One region of the Kutzneria kofuensis genome, then DNA from elsewhere that is predicted to be linked to it. Evidence: riboswitches for the same ligand, from Rfam matches in the RefSeq annotation. Region 1 holds a riboswitch; each other region holds the start of a gene.
The links. A riboswitch is a leader RNA that binds a small molecule or an ion and turns the genes downstream of it on or off. The one in region 1 is predicted to bind glycine.
Positions count from the first base shown of each region.

Region 2: it holds a riboswitch for glycine, as region 1 does, so the genes downstream of both, BJ998_RS24120 (L-serine ammonia-lyase) here and gcvP (aminomethyl-transferring glycine dehydrogenase) in region 1, are expected to answer to the same signal.
Region 3: it holds a riboswitch for glycine, as region 1 does, so the genes downstream of both, gcvT (glycine cleavage system aminomethyltransferase GcvT) here and gcvP (aminomethyl-transferring glycine dehydrogenase) in region 1, are expected to answer to the same signal.

Region 1 is NZ_JACHIR010000001.1:165,621-173,249, reverse strand. Features, by position in the region: gene BJ998_RS00830 (bifunctional nuclease family protein) at 1-129, shown strand, start outside; gene BJ998_RS00825 (peptidylprolyl isomerase) at 395-1,105, shown strand; gene BJ998_RS00820 (MerR family transcriptional regulator) at 1,370-1,936, shown strand; glycine riboswitch at 2,146-2,239, shown strand; glycine riboswitch at 2,240-2,366, shown strand; gene gcvP (aminomethyl-transferring glycine dehydrogenase) at 2,410-5,301, shown strand; gene BJ998_RS00810 (cupin domain-containing protein) at 5,316-5,795, shown strand; gene BJ998_RS00805 (DUF6295 family protein) at 5,854-6,129, opposite strand; gene BJ998_RS00800 (dienelactone hydrolase family protein) at 6,142-6,891, opposite strand; gene BJ998_RS00795 (4'-phosphopantetheinyl transferase family protein) at 6,961-7,629, opposite strand, start outside.
Region 2 is NZ_JACHIR010000001.1:5,160,819-5,168,447, reverse strand. Features, by position in the region: gene BJ998_RS24145 (hypothetical protein) at 50-262, shown strand; gene BJ998_RS24140 (glycoside hydrolase family 88 protein) at 470-1,555, shown strand; gene BJ998_RS24135 (SIR2 family NAD-dependent protein deacylase) at 1,545-2,234, opposite strand; gene BJ998_RS24130 (hypothetical protein) at 2,245-2,838, opposite strand; gene BJ998_RS24125 (DUF6228 family protein) at 2,893-3,306, opposite strand; gene BJ998_RS24120 (L-serine ammonia-lyase) at 3,397-4,770, opposite strand; glycine riboswitch at 4,907-4,998, opposite strand; gene BJ998_RS24115 (glycoside hydrolase 5 family protein) at 5,065-6,237, shown strand; gene BJ998_RS24110 (alpha-L-fucosidase) at 6,361-7,629, shown strand, end outside.
Region 3 is NZ_JACHIR010000001.1:4,867,878-4,875,506, forward strand. Features, by position in the region: gene glyA (serine hydroxymethyltransferase) at 1-1,270, opposite strand, end outside; gene gcvH (glycine cleavage system protein GcvH) at 1,267-1,653, opposite strand; gene gcvT (glycine cleavage system aminomethyltransferase GcvT) at 1,666-2,766, opposite strand; glycine riboswitch at 2,797-2,886, opposite strand; glycine riboswitch at 2,888-2,982, opposite strand; gene BJ998_RS22685 (helix-turn-helix transcriptional regulator) at 3,059-3,682, opposite strand; gene BJ998_RS22690 (hypothetical protein) at 3,954-4,643, shown strand; gene BJ998_RS22695 (AfsR/SARP family transcriptional regulator) at 4,745-7,477, shown strand.

The DNA.
Region 1 (7,629 bases):
CACGCCGAGGAATCCGTGCTGGCCGAGGCCGGCCTCGTCATCCCGGACGAGCAGGAGGACGAGGTGGAGAAGTTCCGCGAGTTCCTGGACTCGGTTTCGCCCGAGGACTTCCGCGGAGCGGAACAGTAACTTTGCGCCGCGTTCCGCGGCGGGCGAGGCCGCTCGTGACCGGTGCCTCGCCCTTGCTGGATTTCGACCGCCGCATCGGCTCGGTGGTGTGTGCTTCGGGTGGCGGCGATCGAAATCCAGCAACCGTGCGAAGCACCGGCGCGGCCTCGCGCTGTTGGCGACATTCCGTTCGGCACCGACTTTCGTAGGCGGCGCGGCCTCGCGGCGGCTTTGCTACCGACTTTCGTAGGCGGCGAGGTCACGGGCCAGCCTCTAGGGTGTGCCGATGATCTCCAGTCGGGTTCTCGCGATCGCCGCTTCCGCCGCCGTCCTGTGCCTGTCCGGGATCGTCACGGCCAGCGCGGCGCCGTCCGTCAACACGCTCGACGTGCCGGCCAAGCCCAAGGCCGCCGCGACCAGGCCCGCCGCCGACAATCCCGCCTGCGTGTACACGAAGGCGGTGCCGGCCGACAGATTCAAGGGGCTGCCCCCGTTCGACCCGGCCAAGGCGGCCAAGCCGTACACCGCCCGCCTGGTCACCGACCAGGGCCTGATCACCTTCCAGGCGCTGACCGACAAGGCGCCGTGCACCACGAACTCGTTCCGCTTCCTCGCGGAGCACAACTACTACGACTTCACGCACTGTCACCGGCTTGTCACCCAGCGGATATACGTGCTGCAGTGCGGCGACCCGACCGGCACCGGCAGCGGCGGCCCGGGCTACTCGTTCCCGGACGAGAACCTGACCGGCGCCACCTACCCGGCCGGCACGGTGGCGATGGCCAACGCCGGCCCGAGCACCAACGGCTCCCAGTTCTTCTTCTGCACCGAGGACACCAAGCTGGCGCCGAACTACACCCCGTTCGGGCGCGTCACCGGCGGCCAGGACGTGCTGCGCAAGATCGCGGCCGGCGGCGAGGACGACCAGAACAACCCGGGCGACGGCTTCCCCAACCTGCCGGTCGACATCCTGCACGTGCAGATCTCTGGCCGATAGCTGTCTCGGGCCGTCAGACACTTTGTGTCAACGCTGTCATCGGTTCAGTGACACGCAGTCGTCACCGTGACGACCGCCTCCACATGACGGTTTCGCCGCCCCGCGCGTCGCGTTGACCCGTCCCATGGGCGGACTTACCGTCAGAGGGGAGTCGGTCGTGACGGTGTGAACCCCCATCGTTGCGACCTTGTGACCGGCGGTTCCCCGGACGGAGGACCGTCGGTTCCGGTCGCCGGTCGTCAGGCCGGTCGAGGGGAGGCTGTCGTGGTGGAGGGTGCGCCCGCGCACGCCGGCGCCGGTGAACAGGGAGCCCTGTTCCCGGACGCGTCGGTGCCCGACGAGCTCGTCGGCTATCGGGGGCCCGCCGCGTGCCAGATCGCCGGCATCACCTACCGGCAGCTGGACTACTGGGCCCGCACCGACCTGGTCGCGCCGACGATCCGCAGCGCGCACGGCTCCGGCAGCCAGCGGCTGTACTCGTTCAAGGACCTGCTGGTGCTCAAGGTGGTGAAACGCCTGCTCGACACGGGCGTCTCGCTGCAGAACATCAGGGTCGCCGTCGACCACCTGCGCCGCCGCGGCGTCGCCGACCTGGCCAAAATCACCCTGTTCAGCGACGGCACCACCGTCTACGAGTGCACCTCACCCGAAGAGGTCGTCGACCTGCTGCAGGGCGGGCAGGGGGTGTTCGGCATCGCGGTCAGCGGGGCCATGCGCGAGATCAGCGGCACCATCCACGAGTTCCAGGCGGAGCGCGCGGACGGCCTGGAGCTGGAGCCGCAGGTCGAGGACGACCTCTCGCAGCGCCGGCGGGCCCGCCGCACCGGCTGACCACGGATGGGCTGGGCCGCCGGCCACGGGATCGGGCCGCTGCTCGGCTGGCCACAGGATCCGGCTGTAGCCTGGCTGGCCGCGGGGATCGGGCCGCCGCATGGCCAGGCCACGAGGATGGGCCGGCCGCCGAACGTGATCGAGGTGACACGCCGCGGTCAACTCTGGGGCTGGTAACCCGGCCGGGGTAAACTCTCGCGTGTAGTCGCACATCCCGTGCGGGAGAGTCCGGACCGGCAGGTTCGGCGCCGAAGGAGCAAATCCTCCCCGGAACCTCTCAGGCACCAGGACCGTACGGGACAGACGCCTCTGGAAAGAGGGCGTGGGGTCACTCGCGTCCCGCCGACGGTGCAAGCCCGCGCTGTGTCGACAGACATTGGGCGGGTGAAGCTCTCAGGTGCCCGTCATGGGCGGGGACAGAGGGGGAGGGCAACGGCCCGCGCCCGTATGCCCACGCCCCGGAGGCCCGACGCATGACGACTGACCGCATTCCCCTGGCCGCGCTCGAGCACGGCACGCCCTTCGCGGACCGCCACGTCGGTCCCCGTGCCGCGGAGCTCGGCAAGATCCTGGACGTGATCGGCGTCGGCTCGCTGGAGGAGCTGGCCCAGCGCGCCGTGCCGTCGGCCATCCGCAGCGACGAGCTGAGCCTCGGCCTGCCCGCCCCGGCCACCGAGGTCGAGGCGCTGGCCGAGCTGCGGGCGCTGGCCGACCGGAACCGCCCGATGGTGCAGATGATCGGCCTCGGCTACTACGGCACGGTCACCCCCGGCGTCATCCTGCGCAACGTGCTGGAGAGCCCGGCCTGGTACACCGCCTACACGCCGTACCAGCCGGAGATCTCGCAGGGCCGCCTCGAGGCGCTGCTCAACTTCCAGACGATGGTCGCCGACCTGACCGGGCTGCCGGTGGCCAACGCGTCGATGCTGGACGAGGCGACCGCCGCCGCGGAGGCGATGACCCTGGTCCGCCGGGCCGGCAAGTCCAGGTCGAACAAGTTCGTGGTGGACGCGGACACGCTGCCGCAGACCATCGCGGTGATCGAGACCCGGGCCGAGCCGCTGGGCATCGAGGTCGTCGTGGCCGACCTCTCGCAGGGCATCGAGGGCCTCGGCCTGGGCGGCGACTTCTTCGGCGCGCTGCTGTCCTTCCCGGGCGCCTCCGGCGTGATCCGCGACCACGAGTCCGTGATCGGGGAGATCCACGCGGCCGGCGCCGCCGCGGTCGTCGCGGCCGACCTGCTCGCGCTGACGCTGCTGCGCGCGCCCGGCGAGATCGGCGCGGACGTCGTCGTCGGCACCACCCAGCGGTTCGGCGTGCCGATGGGCTTCGGCGGCCCGCACGCCGGCTACATGGCCGTCCGCAAGGGCTTCGAGCGGCAGCTGCCGGGCCGGCTGGTCGGCGTGAGCGAGGACGCCGACGGCAACCGCGCCTACCGGCTCGCGCTGCAGACCCGTGAGCAGCACATCCGCCGCGAGAAGGCCACCAGCAACATCTGCACCGCGCAGGTGCTGCTGGCCGTGATCGCCTCGATGTACGCCGTCTACCACGGTCCGGAGGGCCTGCGGGCCATCGCCACCCGCGCGCACCGCATGGCCACCGTGCTGGCCGCCGGCCTGTGCGAGGGCGGCGTGGCCGTGGTGCACGGCGAGCTGTTCGACACCGTGCTGGCCGAGGTGCCCGGCAAGGCGGCCGAGGTCGTGGCCAAGGCCCGCGAGTTGGGCGTGAACCTCCGCCTTGTCGACGAAGACCACGTCGGCATCGCGTGCGACGAGACCACCACCCGCCAGCACCTTTCCCTGGTGTGGCAGGCGTTCGGCGTCACTGTGTCCGATGTGGACGGTCTGGACGCCGACACCGCCGACGGCATCCCGCCGGCCCTGCGCCGCACCAGCGAGTTCCTCACCCACCCGGTGTTCCACCAGCACCGCTCCGAGACGGCGCTGCTGCGCTACCTGCGTTCCCTGTCGGACAAGGACGTCGCGCTGGACCGCAGCATGATCCCGCTGGGCTCGTGCACCATGAAGCTCAACGCCACCACCGAGATGGAGGCCGTCACCTGGCCCGAGTTCTCGCAGCTGCACCCGTTCGCGCCCGCCGAGGACGCCGCCGGGCTGCTGTCCGTGGTGACCGACCTGGAGCAGTGGCTGGCCGAGATCACCGGCTACGACGCGGTGAGCCTGCAGCCCAACGCCGGCAGCCAGGGCGAGTTCGCCGGCCTGCTGGCGATCCGCGCCTACCACCGGTCGCAGGGCCACGGTGAGCGGGACGTCTGCCTGATCCCGGCCAGCGCGCACGGCACCAACGCCGCCAGCGCGGTGATGGCCGGCATGCGCGTTGTCGTCGTGAAGTGCGACGAGCAGGGCAACATTGACATGGACCACCTGCGGACCACGGTCGCGGAGCACAGCGCCGACCTGGCCGCGATCATGATCACCTACCCGTCCACGCACGGCGTGTACGAGGACACCGTGCGCGAGGTCTGCGGCCTGGTGCACGACGCCGGCGGCCAGGTGTACGTGGACGGCGCCAACCTGAACGCGCTGATCGGCCTGGCCCAGTACGGGAAGTTCGGCTCCGACGTCTCGCACCTGAACCTGCACAAGACGTTCTGCATCCCGCACGGTGGCGGCGGCCCGGGCGTCGGCCCGATCGGCGTGCGCGCGCACCTCGCGCCGTTCCTGCCGAACCACCCCCTGCAGCCGGCTGCCGGCCCGGAGACCGGCGTCGGCCCGATCAGCGCCGCCCCGTGGGGCAGCGCCTCGATCCTGCCGATCTCCTGGGCGTACGTGCGGATGATGGGCGGGGACGGCCTGCGCCGGGCCACCCTGACCGCCGTCGCGGCGGCCAACTACGTGGCGCGCCGGCTCGACGAGTACTTCCCTGTGCTCTACGTCGGCGAGGGCGGTTTCGTCGCCCACGAGTGCATCCTCGACCTGCGCGGCATCACCAAGGCGACCGGCGTGACCGTCGACGACGTGGCCAAGCGGCTGGCCGACTACGGCCTGCACGCGCCGACCATGTCGTTCCCGGTGGCCGGCACGCTGATGGTCGAGCCCACCGAGAGCGAGGACCTGGCCGAGCTGGACCGCTTCTGCGACGCCATGATCGCCATCCGGCGGGAGATCGACCGGGTCGGCTCAGGCGAGTGGCCGGTGGACGACAACCCGCTGCGCAACGCCCCGCACACCGCCGCCTGCCTGACCGAGCAGGAGTGGAAGCACCCGTACACGCGGCACGAGGCCGTGTTCCCGGCCGGCGTCGGCGCGCCGAAGATCTGGCCGCCGGTGCGGCGCATCGACGGCGCCAAGGGCGACCGCAACCTGGTCTGCTCCTGCCCGCCGCTGGAGGCGTACCAGAACTGAGAAGGGGGATCGGCATGTCCTACCCGGAGGTCAGGTACGACCGCGAGGGCGGCGAGGTCAGCGCCTGGCTGCGCCCCGCCGCCACACCGCCGGACCTGACCAGCAACGCCGGCACGCAGTTCAGCTACCTGGCGAAGGGGCCGCAGACCGGCGGCGACTTCGGGCTGTACCGGACGGACATGCCCCCTCGGACGCGGGGCGCGGCGGACCATTTCCACCGCACCATCACCGAGTCCTTCTTCGTGCTGTCGGGGACCGTCAAGCTGTTCAACGGCACCGAGTGGGTGGACGGGCGGGAGGGCGACTTCCTGCACGTCCCGCCGGGCGGCCGGCACGGTTTCCACAACGAGTCCGACGACCCGGTGTCGATGCTGCTCCTGTTCACGCCCGGCGCCCCGCGTGAGGACTACTTCGAGGGGCTGAAGACCGTGTCCGAGCTGTCCGACCAGGAGCGGTTGGAGTTCTTTCTCCGGCACGACAACCACTTCCAGTGAGGTGTTCGGAAGGGGGCATTCCTGGCGTTCAACGCCAGGAATGCCCCCTTCCGAACGTTCACGGCTGGTTCTCCGAGGCGATGCCGGCCGGGGCGTGGTCCAGCGCCGCGGTGATGGCCGCCGCGAGCGCGCGAGCGGCCTCCTCGGTCAGCTCCACCGCCACCCGCGCGCCCGGGCCGTCGGCCGGGTTGAGGAAGTCGATGTTCAACGTGTGCGTGTAGCGGGCGTGCGTGGGGTGGTCCACGTAGACCGACCCGTCGGTCAGCTTGAACCAGCCGTTCGCGCCCTTGCCCGCGCCGTCCAGGACGATCTTCTCGGTCAGGTACGTGCACATGGGACAGTCCTTTCAGGATGCGAGGTGGCGGCCGTAGAAGTCGAACACCTTCTGCCAGCCGTCGGCGGCGGCCTCGGACCGGTAGCTGGGCCGCTCCACGGAGAAGAAGGCGTGGCCCGCGCCCTCGTAGGTGTGGAACTCGGTGGTCTTGCCCAGCCGCTTGAGCTCCGCCTCCAGCTCGGCGGTCTCCTCCGGGGTGGGGAACCTGTCGTCCGCGCCGAACAGGCCCAGCAGCGGGGAGGACAGGTTGGGCGCGATGTCCATCAGCGGCTTCATGGTGGCGGGCATGCCCAGCGCCGGGTCGGGGCTGCGGACGACGAACGCGCCGTAGCAGTCGACGGCGGCGTCGACCGGCAGCGAGCAGGCCACCAGGAAGGTGTGCCGGCCGCCGGAGCAGTAGCCGATCACGCCGACCTTGCCATTGCTGGACTCCAGCGACTTCAGGTGCCTGATCGCCCCGTCCGCGTCGCCCACCACCTGCGAGTCCGGCACGCCGCCCTGCGCGCGGGCCGCCGCGGCGGCGTCGTCCGGGCTGGCGCCGGGGGCGACCCGGTGGAACAGGTTGGGCGCGATGGCGTTGTAGCCGTTGACCGCGAACCTGCGCACGATCTCCTTGGTGCCCTCGTCGTAACCGGGCATGTGGTGGATCACCAGCACGCCGCCGCGCGGCGCGGTGTCGAGCGGCCTTGCCAGATACGCCTCGATCTCGTCACCGCCGTCGCCGGTGATGGTGATGGTCTCGGCCAGCATCGCGTCGGACACGTCCAGTCCCTCCGTCGTTCGTGACGCCACCACCCTACTCGGAGTGCCCGCTCCGGTTAACGCGACTGGTCACAGCAGCAGGTCGGCGTCGAGTTCCCGGATCCGCAGCGGCTGGCCGGTGAGCACGGCGACGGCGGCGTGATGTCGCGGCCCGGGGTTCAGCATCGCCAGCCGCACGCCGTCGACGGGGATGTCCAGCGGCCAGGCCACCAGCGCCGGCGGCTCGCCGGCGGGCGACACCTCGATCCGGCTCATCGGCATCCGCAGCCCGTGGCCGGTGGCCTTGAGCAGCGCCTCCTTGCGCACCCACAGCTGAAGGAAGGCCGCGCCGGGGTTGTCGGACGTCTCCAGCGCGGCGAGTTCCTTGGCGCTCAACGTGTTCTCCGCCAGGTCGCGGTCGAACTGCCCGATCAGGGGCGCGAATCCGACGTCCACGCCGACCTCGCCGAGGCGGGTCAGCGCGACAGCGACGCGGTCGCCGGCGTGCGACACGGACACCTCGATGCCGACGCCGGCGGGCAGCCGCGGCCGCCCGTGCTGCTGGCCGCAGTCGGCGCAGGTGCGATCCAGCAACACCTCGTCGGGGTGTTCGCCGGTCTGCGCGGCGACGGCGGTCCGCAGCAACCACGCGCCCGTGAGTGACCGCTGCCGGTCCACCCGTTGGCGGTACCGGCCGGCGCGGCGCTGCTCCGCCTCCGGCACGACGGCCGCGAGCTGGTCGTCGGGGACCTGGTCAGG
Region 2 (7,629 bases), 5.0 Mb from region 1:
TCACGGGCTGCTGTCATCGGAGGAATCGATCGCCACAACAATGATCATCATGCGCATCACCGGCCTGGTCATCGGCCTGCTCCTGCTCTTCGCCCGGCCAGCCGCGGCCTCCGACGTCCAGCCCGGCATCGGCGGCTCGTTCAACGGATCGAGCGGAGTTCTCACCGGCAACAGCACTCTCGCCCCCACCAACCTCCCGGTGCAGCTCCCCGGCTCCGGCATCGGCGTGCTCGGCAGCGGCACCGGCGGCAACGCGGACTGACGGCACCCGAACTCCCACCGACCCGTCACCACCGTCGCCGGGCTCCGCCTCCCACTTCCCCTCACCCCCGCCCCGGCCTGACCAACGATCGACGCTTCCCACTTCCCCCACCGCCCCGCTTCCCCTCCCCCACCCGGCGATTGACGGCACCCCTACTATGTAAACGTTTCCAGCCTCGCCGCCGCGCCGACACTCCTGGAGGTTGTGGTGGCATCTCGTTCCCGGTGGTCGCTTGCGATCGCCTGTTCCCTGGTCGCCGGGGCACTGCTCCCGACCGCGGCCTCGGCCGCGCCGACCGTCTGTTCCGAGGAGGCCCCCATCCGGGCCGCCGCCGACCACTGGATCGCCGGCAACTCCAAGCCGGCCGACTCCACCTGGTTCAACTCCCTGTTCATCAAGGGCGACATCGAGGCGTACAAGCTGACCGGCGACGCCAAGTACCTCAACTACGCGACCGCGTGGGCCGTCCACAACAAGTGGAAGCTGCCCACCGGCACACCCAACCTCGACGGCCCCGAAGCCGCCCAGGAGTACATCGACCTCTACCAACTCGACCCCAAGCACCCCGCCAGTGACATCGCCGACGCCAAGGCCTATGTCGACAAGGAGACCAAGAAGGTCGAGGGCGGCAACACGTCCGACATGGACTACGTCGACGCCGTCCGCCTCGGCGCCCTGTCGGCCTTCGCCTACTTCGGCGGCAGCAAGAACATCGACGCCATGGCCAAGCTGTTCGCCTATCCCGAGAGCCACATCTACGACAAGAAGAACTCCCTGTGGTGGCGGGATTCCCGCTGGGTCGGCACCACCCAGCACTGGTCCCGCGGCAACGGCTGGATCGTCGCCGCCCTCACCGACACCATCGCCAACCTCCCCGCCGGCGACACCCACCGCGCCCACTACATCTCCCTGCTGCAGGACATGTTCGCCAAGCTGAGGTCCACTCAACAGCCCGGCGGCTACTGGACTGCTGACGTCGACCACCCCTCCGCCTACCCCGCCCCCGAGTCCAGCGGCACGTCCCTCTACACCTACGGCATGGCCAAGGCCATCCAGGCCGGCTACCTCGACTCGGCGACGTACCTGCCCGTCGTCCAGAAGGCTTGGGGTTGGCTGAAGGGCACCGCCCTGCGCTCCAACGGCGTTGTCGGCTATGTGCAGGGACCGTCCTCGCACCCGTCCCAGTACCAGCCCATCAGCCCCACTGCCACCAGCAACTACGGCGTGGGAATGTTCCTCATGGCCGGCGTCGAAGCCGCGAAGTCGACCCCAGGCTGCTCCTTCAGCGGCTGAGTTCCTCGCAGAGCCGGGGCACCGCTGTCCCGATCGGTTCCGTGATCCTCTCCGCCGCCAGATCGTCGTACGGCGTCGGATCGCGGTTCACGATCATCAGCCGTGCCCCGGCTCGCACCGCCACCGCGCACAGCGCCGCCGCCGGTTCCACCTGCAGCGAGCTGCCGATCGCCAGGAACACATCGCTCACCGCCGCGATGTTCCTCGCCTGGCCCAGCACGTCCGCGTCCAGGTTCTCGCCGAACAGTGTCACCCCGAGCTTCAGGATTCCTCCGCACTTCGGGCAGCTCTTGTCCCCGCCGAGGATTTCCTTGGTGTTGAAGCCCTCGCCGCACCGCGTGCACACCGTCCTGTGCATGCTTCCGTGCAGCTCCAACACCTTTCTCGCCGGCGTTCCCGCCTTCTGGTGCAGGCCGTCCACGTTCTGCGTCAGCACCCTCGTGTTCGGCAGCTTCGCCAGCGCCCGATGCGCCTCGTTCGGCTCCGCCTCCCACGCCGGGTGCTTCTCGTACCGCCGCCAGAACTCCCGGCGCGTCTCCGCGTCCCCCATGAAGCTCTCGTACGTGAAGAGGTTCTGCGCCTTCGGGTCCCTGGTCCACTCCCCCTGCGGGCCGCGGTAATCCGGGATGCCCGAGTCCGTCGAGATCCCCGCCCCCGTCAACACCGCGATCCTGGTCATGCGTCACAGCCTAAGTTGCCGGCACAACCTCATTTGCGTCACGGACCATCCCCCATGCGAGGTACGCGAAGGGGACCAACAACAGCAGGTCCACCCCGCTGGCTACCCACTCGATTCGCAGGATCTGCCCCACTGGAAACACCAGTCCGCCCAGGCACACCAGCGCTCCCACCCACCTGGGCGCCTCTCGCGCGAGCAACAACCCGATCCCCGTCAACACCAACGCCGCCGGAAACATCGGCCCCGCCAGCCAGAACGCCACGTCCCCCGCGAACGGATACGGCTCCAGCGCGCTTATCGCCCTGCTGTGCGACATCCCCAGAGCCGCCTCGTAGATCGCCTGCACCCCGAACGCCGTGCCTCCGACCACCCCCAGCACCGTGACCAACGTCGCCACTGCCCCGTACCTCGGCAGCTTTCTCGACACCCCTGCCAGCACCGTCACCAGCCCGTACGCCCACAGCCCCGTAGCCAGCACGACCAACGCGCCGCCCGTCGCTCCCTGGCTCTGCCCCTCCCAGAATGCCGTCGACGCCCCCGTCAACGCCGGCCCCGCCACCAGGCACGCCCCCGCCAGCACCCTGCCGAACCCGTTCCCCGCCATGGCAATCAGATTCGGCCACGAGGCCGTCAGCTCACATCAGGGATGCCCCTGACCTCACCCCAGTAGCACCCTCATGTCCTCCGCCAACCTCCGCATCTCTTCTCCCGCCTCCACTCCTCTCACCGTCACCGACGCGCTCCACGCATCCCTCTCCCGCCACGGCGCGAGAGACCACGTCATATCCCCGCGCCCGCCCGACTTGTACGTCGCCCCGATCCGCACATCCCGATCCAGGCTTTCCCACACCCTCGTCCCGCTCCACCCCTCGAAGCTCTCCGCCAACTCCCCCACGAACTTCTCCGGCGCTTCGTTGAACACCACCACCCGGTGCGCCCGCGCCGTCATGTCCACCGCCCCGATCTCGATACAGAAAGCCAGCATCTCGTCGTCGTACGGATGCGTCCGGTTCCACAGGCGGATCCACCCCTCCGGGCCGCCCAACCTCACCGCCGTGCCGTCGTCCTCCACTCGCGCGCACATATGTTCCATACCCGCAGCCTAGGCAGCCTCTCCCGCCCACTGCCCCGGAATGCCGATGAGAGATCACCGAAGCGCGAGTCAGCACTCGATGACGTTCACCGCGAGGCCGCCGCGGGCCGTCTCCTTGTACTTGTCCTTCATGTCGCGGCCGGTGTCGCGCATGGTCTTGATGACCTTGTCGAGGGAGACGAAGTGGGCGCCGTCGCCACGGAGGGCCATGCGGGCGGCGGTGATGGCCTTGATGGAGGCGAGGGCGTTGCGTTCGATGCACGGGATCTGCACGAGGCCGCCGATGGGGTCGCAGGTGAGCCCGAGGTTGTGCTCCATGGCGATCTCGGCGGCGTTCTCGACCTGCTCGGGGGTGCCGCCGAGAACCTCGGCGAGACCAGCGGCGGCCATGGAGCAGGCGGAGCCGACCTCGCCCTGGCAGCCGACCTCGGCGCCGGAGATGGAGGCGTTCTCCTTGAACAGGACGCCGATGGCGCCGGCGGTGAGCAGGAAGCGAACGACGCCGTCGTCGGAGGCGCCGGGGACGAAGCGGGAGTAGTAGTGCAGCACGGCGGGGACGATGCCGGCGGCGCCGTTGGTGGGGGCGGTGACCACGCGGCCGCCGGCGGCGTTTTCCTCGTTGACGGCGAGGGCGAACAGGGTGACCCAGTCCATGACCCGCAGGGGGTCGGTGGTGAAGTGCTCGGCGGCGAGAGTCCGCCGGAGGTCGGCGGCGCGGCGGCGGACCTTGAGACCGCCGGGGAGGGTGCCCTCGACGGTGCAACCCCGCTCGACACACTCCTGCATGACGTGCCAGATGTGCAGCAGACCGGAGCGAACCTCGGTCTCGGGACGCCAGGACAACTCGTTGGCCAGCATGACATCGCTGATGGACAGGCCGGATTCCCGGGTCCGGGCAAGGAGTTCGTCGCCGGAGAGGAACGGGTGCGGCAGGACGGTCTCGTCCTGCTTGATCCGGTCCGTCCCGGTGGCGGTCTCGTCGACGATGAAGCCACCGCCGACGGAGTAGTAGACGGCGGAATCCAGCGAGGAGCCGTCGGAAGCGAAGGCGGCGAAGCTCATTCCGTTGGGGTGCAACGGAAGTTGCTTGCGGCGGTGCATGATCAGGTCGGTGTCCTCGACGAACTCGATCTCCCGGGAACCGCCCAGAACGAGCCGACAACTGGACCGGATGTGGGCGACGCGGTCGTCGGCGTCGGTGGGGTCGCACAGCTCGGGCTGTGAACCCTCGAGACCGAGCATGACGGCCTTGGGGCTGCCGTGACCGTGCCCGGTGGCGCCGAGGGAGCCGAACAGCTCGACGTGGACGCGGGCGACGGAGTCGAACCGGCCGGCGGCCCGCAGACGTGAGACGAACATGCAGGCGGCCCGCATCGGCCCGACGGTGTGCGAGCTGGACGGACCGATCCCCACCGAGAAAAGGTCGAAAACGCTGATGGCCATGACGGACTCCAGGGCATGCCGAGGACGACGGAAGCTCCCCCTCTGTCATGGGACCTGAGAGCTTCGCCGTCACGACCGCGACAGCTTGCACCGTGGGTGTGCGTGCACGACCGCGCACGCTGCTTTCCAGAGTCGCCTCGCCCGGCCGGTCTGGTTGCCTGAGAGTGTGCGGGGAGGCTTGCTCCTTCGGCGCCTCGGCGAATCCGAGGGCTCTCCCGACCGGGCTGTGTGCCGGAGGCACGCGGCCTGTGTGGAATTGTTGGCCCTCACTGTAGGCGAACCGGGGAGCGGCTGATGAGGTTCGGCGCCAACTACACGCCCAGCAAGCACTGGTGGCACACCTGGCTGGACTTCGAGCCGGACTCGATCCGCCGCGACCTGGACCAACTGGCCGGCCTGGGCCTGGACCACGTGCGGGTGTTCCCGATCTGGCCGGTGTTCCAACCCAACCGCGGCGTGATCCGGGAGAAGGCGGTCGAGCAGCTGCTGGACCTGGTTCGCATGGGCGCCGAGGCGGGCTTGGACGTCACGGTGGACGGCATCCAGGGCCACCTGTCGAGCTTCGACTTCTACCCCTCCTGGACGCAGACCTGGCACCACCGCAACGTCTTCACCGATCCGGACGTCCTGGAGGGCCAGGCCCTGCTGCTGCGCACGCTGGCCACGGCGCTGCGCGGGGAGCCGAACTTCCTGGGAATGACGCTGGGCAACGAGATGAACAATCTGGTCGCGCACAACCCGTGCACGGCAGCCGAGGTGGACGTCTGGCTGGACCGGCTGCTCGAGGTGGTCAACACGGCCGATCCGGACCACCCGCACTGCCATTCGGCCTTCGACGACGCCTGGTACGTCGACGACCACCCGTTCACCCCGCTGGCCAGCGCGACCAAGGGCGCCATGACCACGGTCCACCCCTGGGTCTTCACGCTGAACGCGGCCCGTCGTTACGGTCCGCAGTCGACGGAGATCCACCACCTCGCCGAGTACGGCACGGAGCTGGCCCGCGCCTACGGCACGGTGGACCGGGTGATCTGGGTGCAGGAGGTGGGCGCGCCGGCCCCGCACATCCCGGTCGAGCACGCCGTGGAGTACGCGGAGCAAACGATTGCCAACGTGGCGACCTGCAAGAACGTCTGGGGTCTTACGTGGTGGTGCTCGCACGACGTGGACCGGAAGTTCATCGACTACCCGGAGCTGGAGTACGGCCTCGGCCTGTTCGACGCGGACGGCAACGCGAAGCCGCTGGCCAAGGCGGTGGCCAACGCCGTGCACGCAGAGTTGCCGAAGCCGGTGGACCGCACGACGGCCCTGCTGTTCGACGGCAAGCGCAGTTCCTCCGGGCCGGGCGGCGCGTTCTTCGAGGCCTGGATGCGGTTGGCCAAGGAGGGCCAGCGGCCGGCGATCGTCATGGACACGACGCCGGAGTACCTGGCGGCCCGGGGCGTGACCGAGGTCTTGACAGTGTGAGACCGGCCACCCAGGATCAACAGTCATCCGATGACTAACCGCGTCAGGCCCCGGTCCGCCGCATAAATCACCCATACACATCGGATCTGTTCGTCGCCTGGCGGCCCGACGCAGGAGGGCTCGATGACGACCTTCCCCAGACGGACCGCCCTGGGACTGGCCCTGGGCGCCACCGTGCTCGCCACGGTGTCCACCACGGCCACGGGGGCCGCCTTCGCGGCGTCCACCGCACCGAATCCGGTCCCCGTCCCGCTCGACGGCCTCTTCGACAACGACGGCATCGACACCGCCACCGCCCATGACGGCAACTTCGACGGATCCGGCTACACCTTCCCGGCCGAGGGCTTACCCAGCGGCCAGGTCACGGTGGACGGCGTCCCGTTCGCCTTCCCGACGCCGACCGGCAAGAACAACATCGTGGCCATGGGTCAGCAGATCCCGCTGCCCAAAGGCCGCTACGTCACGGCCCTGTTCCTCACGGCCTGCTCGTATGGCGCGACCGGCGGCACGGCGACCGTCCACTACGCCGACGGCAGTACCAGCGAGGCCCAGCTGGGCGGGGCCGACTGGTACTCCGGCAGCGGCCAGCTCGTCGCCCCGTTCCGCTACACGCCGGGCGGCGGCACCGACCAGAATCCGGTGTCGATCGGCACCTCGCAGGTCTGGATCGACCCGAACCGGGACGCGGTGGCGATCACCCTGCCGACCACCAATCCCGCCGTCGAGGGCCAGTCCAGCCTGCACGTGTTCGCGCTCAGCCTGCAGCCGGTGACCGTCGGCAAGGCGGTCACGCTGCGCGGCACGAAGTCCACGACCAGCCTGCTGACCGACGCCGGTCCGCAGGTCGTGGAGGCGACGCTGGTCAACCTCGGCACGGAATGGATCACCCCGCAGGACCAGCTGACGGTCTCCGTGGACGTCCAGGGCGGCCATACGGTCGCGCCGGCGACCGTGGACTGGCTCGCGCCCGGCGACGAAGCGAAACTGCGCATCGGCATCCGCAAGGACCAACGCGTCGACGACGGCACGACGGTGACCGGCACCATCGCGGCGAAGTCCAAAAAGGACACACTGGCGAGTGCGAGCGCCCCGATCCTGCTGGGCATACCGGATTACCAACCGGCCGACACGTCGCTGAACACCCACCAGGCCCCGTACTGGTTCCAGGACGCCAAGTTCGGCATCTTCATCCACTGGGGCGTCTACTCGGTGCCGGCCTGGTCGCCGCCGGGCAAGCAGTACGCGGAGTGGTACTGGAACTGGATGCAGGACCCGTCCAACGCGGTCTACGACTACCACCGCCAGACCTACGGCGAGACCTTCAACTACGACGACTTCATCCCGCAGTTCAAGGCGGAGAAGTGGAACCCGCTGGACTGGCTGAACCTGTTC
Region 3 (7,629 bases), 4.7 Mb from region 1:
AGGCGGGGATGGTGGGGTACAACGGGAAGCGCTCGGTCAACGCCACCACCCGGGCCCGCAGAGCGGTCGCGTCGAACTCCGGCGTGAGCGCCCGCGCGACGATGTCGGCCACCTCGCGGAAGGCCTCGTCGTCGAACCCGCGCGCGGCCAGCGCCGGGGTGCCGATCCGCAGGCCCGATGTCACCATCGGCGGCCGCGGATCGAACGGCACCGCGTTGCGGTTGACGGTGATCCCGATGTCGTGCAACCGGTCCTCGGCCTGCTGCCCGTCCAGTTCGGACTTGCGTAGGTCGACGAGCACCAGGTGCACCTGCGTGCCGCCGGTGAGCACGGTCGCGCCGGCGGCGACGACGTCGTCACCGAGCAACCGCTCGGCCAGGATCCGCGCGCCGGTGAGGGTGCGCAGCTGCCGCTCCCGGAACGACTCGCTCGCGGCCACCTTGAACGCGACCGCCTTCGCGGCGATCACGTGCTCCAGCGGACCGCCCTGCTGACCGGGGAACACCGCCGAGTTGATCTTCTTGGCCAGCGCCTGCTCGGACAGGATCACGCCGCCGCGCGGGCCGCCGAGCGTCTTGTGCGTGGTGGTGGTGACGACGTGCGCGTGCGGCACCGGGCTCGGGTGCAGCCCGGCCGCCACCAGCCCGGCGAAGTGCGCCATGTCCACCATCAGGTAGGCGCCCACCGAGTCGGCGATCCGCCGGAACTCGGCGAAGTCCAGCTGCCGCGGGTACGCCGACCAGCCGGCGATGATCAGCTTCGGCCGGTGTTCCTTGGCCAGCCGCTCCACCTCGGCCATGTCCACGTGGTAGTCGGACTCGCTGACGTGATAGGCGACGACGTTGTACAGCTTGCCGGAGAAGTTCAGCCGCATGCCGTGCGTCAGGTGCCCGCCGTGGGCCAGGTCCAGCCCGAGGATGGTGTCGCCCGGGTCCAGCAGCGCCATCATGGCCGCCGCGTTGGCCTGCGCGCCCGAGTGCGGCTGCACGTTGGCGTGCTCCGCGCCGAACAGCGCCTTCACCCGGTCGATCGCCAGCTGCTCGATGACGTCCACGTGCTCGCAGCCGCCGTAGTAGCGCCGGCCCGGGTAGCCCTCGGCGTACTTGTTGGTCAGCACCGAGCCCTGCGCCTGGAGCACCGCCAGCGGCGCGAAGTTCTCGGAGGCGATCATCTCCAGGGTGCCGCGCTGCCGACCCAGCTCCGCGGCCACCGCCGCGGCGACCTCCGGATCCAGCTCGGCCAGCGACGCGGTCAGCTCGACCGGTGTCACTCGCCGTCCTCCTGGATCAGCGCGGTGTACTCGTCGGCGTCCAGCAGCCCGTCGGGGTCGCCGTCCACCCGCACGGTGAACAGCCAGCCCTCGCCGAACGGGTCGTTGTTGACCACGGCCGGGTCGTCGACGACGGCCGGGTTGACGTCCACGACCTCGCCGCTGACCGGCGCGTACAGGTCGCTGACCGACTTGGTGGACTCCAGCTCGCCGCACGGCTCGCCCGCGGTGACCGCGGCGCCGGACTCCGGCAGCTGCACGTAGACGATGTCGCCGAGCTGCTCGGCGGCGTACTCGGTGATGCCGACACGGGTGATGCCGTCGGAGACCGACACCCACTCGTGCTCGGCCGTGTACCTCAGGTGGTCGGGGACGGTGCTCATGCTCGGGGCCTCTCAGGAAGAACGACGGTAGAACGGCAGCTCGACGACGTCGACCGGGGTGATGGTGCCCCGGATGTCGACGGCGAGCGCGGAACCGGGCACGGCGCGGTCGGCGTCGACGTAGGCCATCGCGACCGGATGGCCCAGCGTCGGCGACGGCGCGCCGCTGGTGACCTCGCCGATCCTCGCACCGTCGGCCGGGTCGACCACGGGGTACCCGTGCCGCGGCGCGCGGCGGCTCTCGGTGACCAGGCCGACCAGCTTGCGGGCCGGCGTCTCGCCGGCGGCCTTGGCCAGCGCGGCGCGGCCGACGAAGTCACTGGGCTTGTCCAGCTTGACCACCCGGCCCAGGCCCGCCGCGTACGGCGTCAGCTCGGTGGTCAGCTCGTTGCCGTAGAGCGGCATGCCCGCCTCCAGCCGCAGCGTGTCACGGCAGGACAGTCCACACGGGAGGATCTCGCCGGAGTCGGCGACGGCGGTCCACACCGCCTCGGCGTCGTCCGGGGCCACGAACAGCTCGAAGCCGTCCTCGCCGGTGTAGCCGGTGCGGGCCAGCAGCGCGGGCCGGCCGGCGACGGTGGTGGGGTAGGAGGCGTAGTACTTGACGGTCGACAGGTCCGTCGGCGTCAGCGGCGCCAGCAGGCTGACGGCGTTCGGCCCCTGCACGGCGATCAGCGCGTAGTCGGTGGACGCGTCGCGCACCTCGGTGTCGAAGTCCTCGGCCCGGTCGACCAGCTCGCCCGCCACCAGGGCGGCGTTGCTGGCGTTGGCGACGACCATGTAGTCCTGCTCGCCGGTGCGGTAGACGATCAGGTCGTCCAGGATGCCGCCGTCGTCGGCGCAGATCATGGTGTACCGGGCGCGGCCGACGCCGATCGCGGAGGCGTGGCCGACCAGCGCGTAGTCCAGCGCCTGGCCCGCCTGCGGGCCGGACAGCAGGATCTCGCCCATGTGTGTGAGGTCGAACAGGCCGGCGCCGGTGCGTACGGCGGTGTGCTCGGCCACGTCCCCGGTGTAGCGCAGCGGCATCTGCCAGCCGGCGAAGTCGGTGAACTTGGCGCCGAGGCGCTCGTGCACGTCGTGCAGCGGCGTGCGGCGGATGTCGGTGCCCATCAGGAGACCCCTCGTGTGGTGGAGTGAGCCTCCCCCTCTGTCATGGGCCTGAGAGTTTCACCGGCGAGCCGGCTTTCCCCTTGGGCGAGGCGCGATGGGCACGCCTGCTTTTCAGAGTCGCCTGTCCCGAGCGGTAGGGGGGCCTGAGAGATTCCGGGGAGGATTTGCTCCTTCGGCGCCTGCCCGCGATCGACAGGTCTCTCCCGCACGGTGTGAACAGCGAGGATGTACTTGTGCCGGCCACCGTATTTGGAGGTGGCCGGCACGGTCAAGATTCAAGCGTCTTGCCCCTTCAGATCACACCCGACCGCATGGCGTACGCGACCGCGTGCGGGCGGTTGCGCAGGCCGAGGCGGTTCATGACCGCGTAGACCACGTTCTTCACGGTGCGCTCCGAGTAGGAGAGCTTGGTGGCGATCTGCGCGGTGTCCCAGCCCTCGGCCATCAGGCGCAGCACGTCGATCTCGCGCGGGGCGAGCCCGGAGGCGGTGAGGCCGTTGGGCCGCAGCACCTCCTTGTGCAGGCGCTCCACCTGCGCGAGCAGCGAGCCGAGCAGCGTGGGCGGCATGTCCCCCATGCCCCGCTTGGCCGCCAGCACCGCGTGCACCAGGCGCTCGCCGCTGGCCGCCGCCTTCGGCAGCACCGCGACCACGCCGCACTCCACCGCCGCCAACAGGTCCGCGTCGTGGAACCGGTCGGTGACCAGGACGATCTTGACCGGCGTCGACTCGGCGGTCCGCCGCAGCAACCCCATCACGTCAGCGTTGACCGCGTCCGCGCACACCACGAACACCTGGGCCTCGGACAGTCTGCGCTCCGGCACCACCTGGAGCTCGGCCCGCGCCCGCAGGCAGCTGATCGCGCCGGCCAGGGTGATCGGATCGCCCGCGTGGACGGCTACCCACACTCTGTCCATGGTGTGTCCTCCTCGCTGTGTACCCCCAGGAACACACTGTGCAACGACCTTCTTCAGAGGATCTTCACGACGCCTCCATGTCGTAGAGAAAGTGCTGACCAGCGGTTTTCTCGAAGTCCACCCGATCGGGCGAGCGCGGCAAGGTAAGAACGGGCATCGGATCGCCCCGTTCGGGCACACTCTCGAGGCCCGGGGCTGGGAAGTTCCTGGTTGACCTGGGATCGTCTCCAGTAGGCTGGCCGCAGTCCCCCGCGCGAGCAGGAGGAGCCTGTTGGTCGTCGAGGATGCCGCCGCCACGCTCTCCCGGACCACCGCCGAACGGGCGCGATTGCCCGAACTCGCCGATGTTCTCGCCGCCTGTGCCGGCCACCTCTCCGACGAACTGCTCACCGCCGCCCGGTTCTGGCTGGCCGAGGGCCGCTTCGTCGACGTGGCCCGAGCGGTCGCCTTCGCCGTTGTCCATCTACACGTTCCGGTGACGGCCGTTCACCACCGCACCTTGGTCGACGCGTTGGTGACGGGCGGTCACGATCCTGTCGCAGTCCGTGGCGTCGAGCCGGCGCGCTGGCCGGCCGCGCTGCCGTTCACGTTCGTGGACGGCGGCTGGTCCGGGGACGACCGGCTGGACGAGGCCGTGGTCGACGTGGTGACCGACTACCCGGGCGTGCACGGCGTCTGGCGGGCCTGGCGGATGCCGATCGACGGCTCGCCCTGGCCGGCCCCCAAGCGGGTCTACCTCATCCAGGCCGGCGAGCAGGTGGACGTGGTCGCGCTGACCGCGCGGGCGCAGCAGGCGCTGGCCGCCGCGGGCGAGCCCGCGCCGCAGGTCGAGGCGTACGCGGTCGGCTCCCGGTTGGCGGCATACCAGCTGACGGTGCGCCGCAACGGCACGCTGCTGTGGACCTGCCAGCCGGTCGATGTGGACCAATCCGCGCCTTATATGGACCAAATCACATCTTGACGCGTCGCCACTGTTCCCTCTTGTCCGTGTACCAGGAAGAATGACGGCGGGGGTACGACCCCGACCGAACAACCGTCCGGCCGGGCTGGGGAGGAAGCTGGATGTCTGACAACGATGTCCCGGGTTCTGTCCTCCGGGTCGCCCTCCTGGGCCCGGTGCGGGGTTGGGCCGGGGACCGCGAGTTGGAGCTCGGCGCGCCGATGCAGCGCGCCCTGTTCGGCCTGCTCGCGCTCAGCCCGAACCGGATGGTCGGGCGGTCGGAGCTGATCACGGCGCTGTGGGGCGACCAGGCCCCGGCCAGCGCCGAGGGCAGCGTCCACACCTACGTGGCCGGCCTGCGCCGCGCTCTGGAGCCGAACCGGACGCATCGGGCGCCGTCCACGATGCTGGTCAACGCCGGCCCCGGCTACCTGCTCCGGATGGATCCCGACAACCTTGACGTCAGCGCGCTCAACGCGCACCGCGAACGAGCCCGCCTGCTGCGCGGCGAGGGGCACCCCGAGCAGGCCGCCGCCGAGCTCGACGCGGCGCTGTCGCTGTTCCGCGGCACCCCGTTCGACGGCCTGTCCTGTCCTTACGTCGAGCAGGAGCGGCCGCGGCTGAACGAGCTGCGGCTGCTGGTGATCGAGGAGCGGGCCAGCCTGATGCTGGACCTCGGCCGGCACCACGACCTGGCCGCCGAGCTGCCCGCCCTGGTCCGTGAGCACCCGCTGTGGGAGCGGTTGCGCGGACTGCTCATGATCACGCTCTACCGCTGCGGCCGGCAGGCCGACGCGCTGGAGGCCTACCAGGACGCCCGCCGGGTGCTGGCCGAGGAGCTGGCCATCGAGCCGTCCCCCGAGCTGCGCCGGCTGCACGGCAAGATCCTGCGCAACGACCCGGAGCTGGCCGCGCCGCAGCCGGCCCGCCCGGCCGCCGAGCCGGTCAGCGGCCCGGTGCCCGCGCAGCTGCCGCACGACGTGCCCGGCTTCACCGGCCGCGCGGCCGAGATCGCCGAGCTGGACCGGTTCCTGGACGAGACGTCCAACTCGGTGCTGATCTCCGCCATCGACGGCGCCGGCGGCATCGGCAAGACCGCGCTGGCCGTGCACTACGCGCACCGCATCACCGACCGCTTCCCGGACGGGCAGCTCTACGTCAACCTGCGCGGCTTCGACCCGAAGCTGCCGCCGCTGATGCCGGTGGACGCGCTGGGCTACCTGCTGCGCGGCCTCGGCGTGCCGGCCCGGCAGGTGCCCGCCGACCTCGACGACCAGGCCGGCATGTACCGCAGCCTCGTCGCCGGAAAGCGCATTCTGGTCGTACTTGACAACGCCGCGAGCACCGATCAGGTTCGGCCGCTGCTGCCCGGATCGCCGTCCTGCGCGGTGATCGTCACCAGCCGCAACCGGCTGAGCGGGCTGGTCGCCCGTGACGGCGCCCGCCGGATCACCCTGGACGTGCTCAGCACCGACGACGCCGTCCGGCTGATGGTCGGCATGCTCGGCCGCAAGCGGGTGGAGGCCGAGCCGCGGGCGGTCCAGGACCTGGTCCGGCTGTGCGGCAACCTGCCGCTGGCGCTGCGCATCGCCGGCGACCGGGCGGCGACGCACCCGCACCTGATGATGTCCGACCTGGCCGGCGAGCTGTCCAACGAGCGGGACCGGCTGGACGTGCTCGCCCCGGACGACGACGAGTCGACCGCGGTCCGGGCCGTGTTCTCCTGGTCCTACCACGCCTTGAAGCCCGACGCCGCCCGCGTGTTCCGGCTGCTCGGCCTGCACCCCGGCGCGGAGTTCAGCACCCCGGCCGCCGCCGCGCTGACCGGGCTGCCGGTGCCGATGACCCGGCGGCTGCTCACCGATCTGACCGACCGGCACCTGCTCGGCGAGGTCGACCGCGACCGCTACCGGCTGCACGACCTGCTGCGGGTGTACGCCGCCGAGGAGGTCGAGCAGGGCGAGGACGAGCGGGACCGGTCGCTGGCCGTCGAGCGGATGACCGACTGGTACCTCTACACCGCCAGCAACGCCGACAACGGGCTGCGCGGGCAGGCCAACGACATGCCCATCGGCGACCCGCCGCGGGAGTGCGCGCCGCTGCCGTTCGCCGGTTACCTGCAGGCGCTGCAGTGGTTCGACACCGAGAGCGAGAACCTCGGCGCGCTGGACCGGATGGCCGACGAGGCCGGGCGGCACCTGGACGCGTGGCGGCTGGGCGTCGTGGTGTGGGAGTACCACCGGCTGCGCCGCGACTTCGACCAGCTCATCGCCTTCTCCCGGGTGTCGGCCGCCGCCGCCCGGGCCATGAACGACCCGATCGGCGAGGCGCTGTCGCTCAGCTGCATCGCCGCCGCCAGCGCGCACCTCGGCCGGCAGGCCGACGCCGTCGTCGCGCTGCGGCAGATGCCGGCCGTCGAGTACGGGCCGGAGGACACGCACCGGGAGATGAGCACCCTCAGCAACCTCGCCGAGGCGTACCGAGGCAGCGGCATGATCGGCGACGCCCTCGCGCACTACCGCCGGGCGCTCGGGCTGGCCCGGATCGCCGGAAGTCGTTGGCACGAGGGCGATCTGCTGCGCGGGCTCGGCGAGACGTACCTTGAGTTGGGCGAACTCCAGCACGCGCTGGACTGCTGTCGCTCGGCGCTGACGATCTTCCGTCAGCTCGGGGACCTCTACGCGCAGAACACGGTTCTGCAGGATCTCGGCGGGACGCTGCTGGCCATGGGCCGGCAGGAGGAGTCCGTCGGCGCCTTCGCCGACGCCGTGGCCATCGCCCGCCGCATCGGCCACCGGCACGCCGTGGACCAAGGTCTGCAGGGCCTTGCCGCCGCCAAAGCCGTAGCGTCCTAAGTAGACTCTACTGTCGGGAATTGCTTGTGGTGTAATCGGTCCATAGTGGACTTTGTGATCGTCGGCGAAATCGGTTGCCACGGTGCCGACAATCGACGCATGACCACTGCTTCCGTGCTGACCCTGTCCCACTCCGCTGTCGCGGGGCGGGG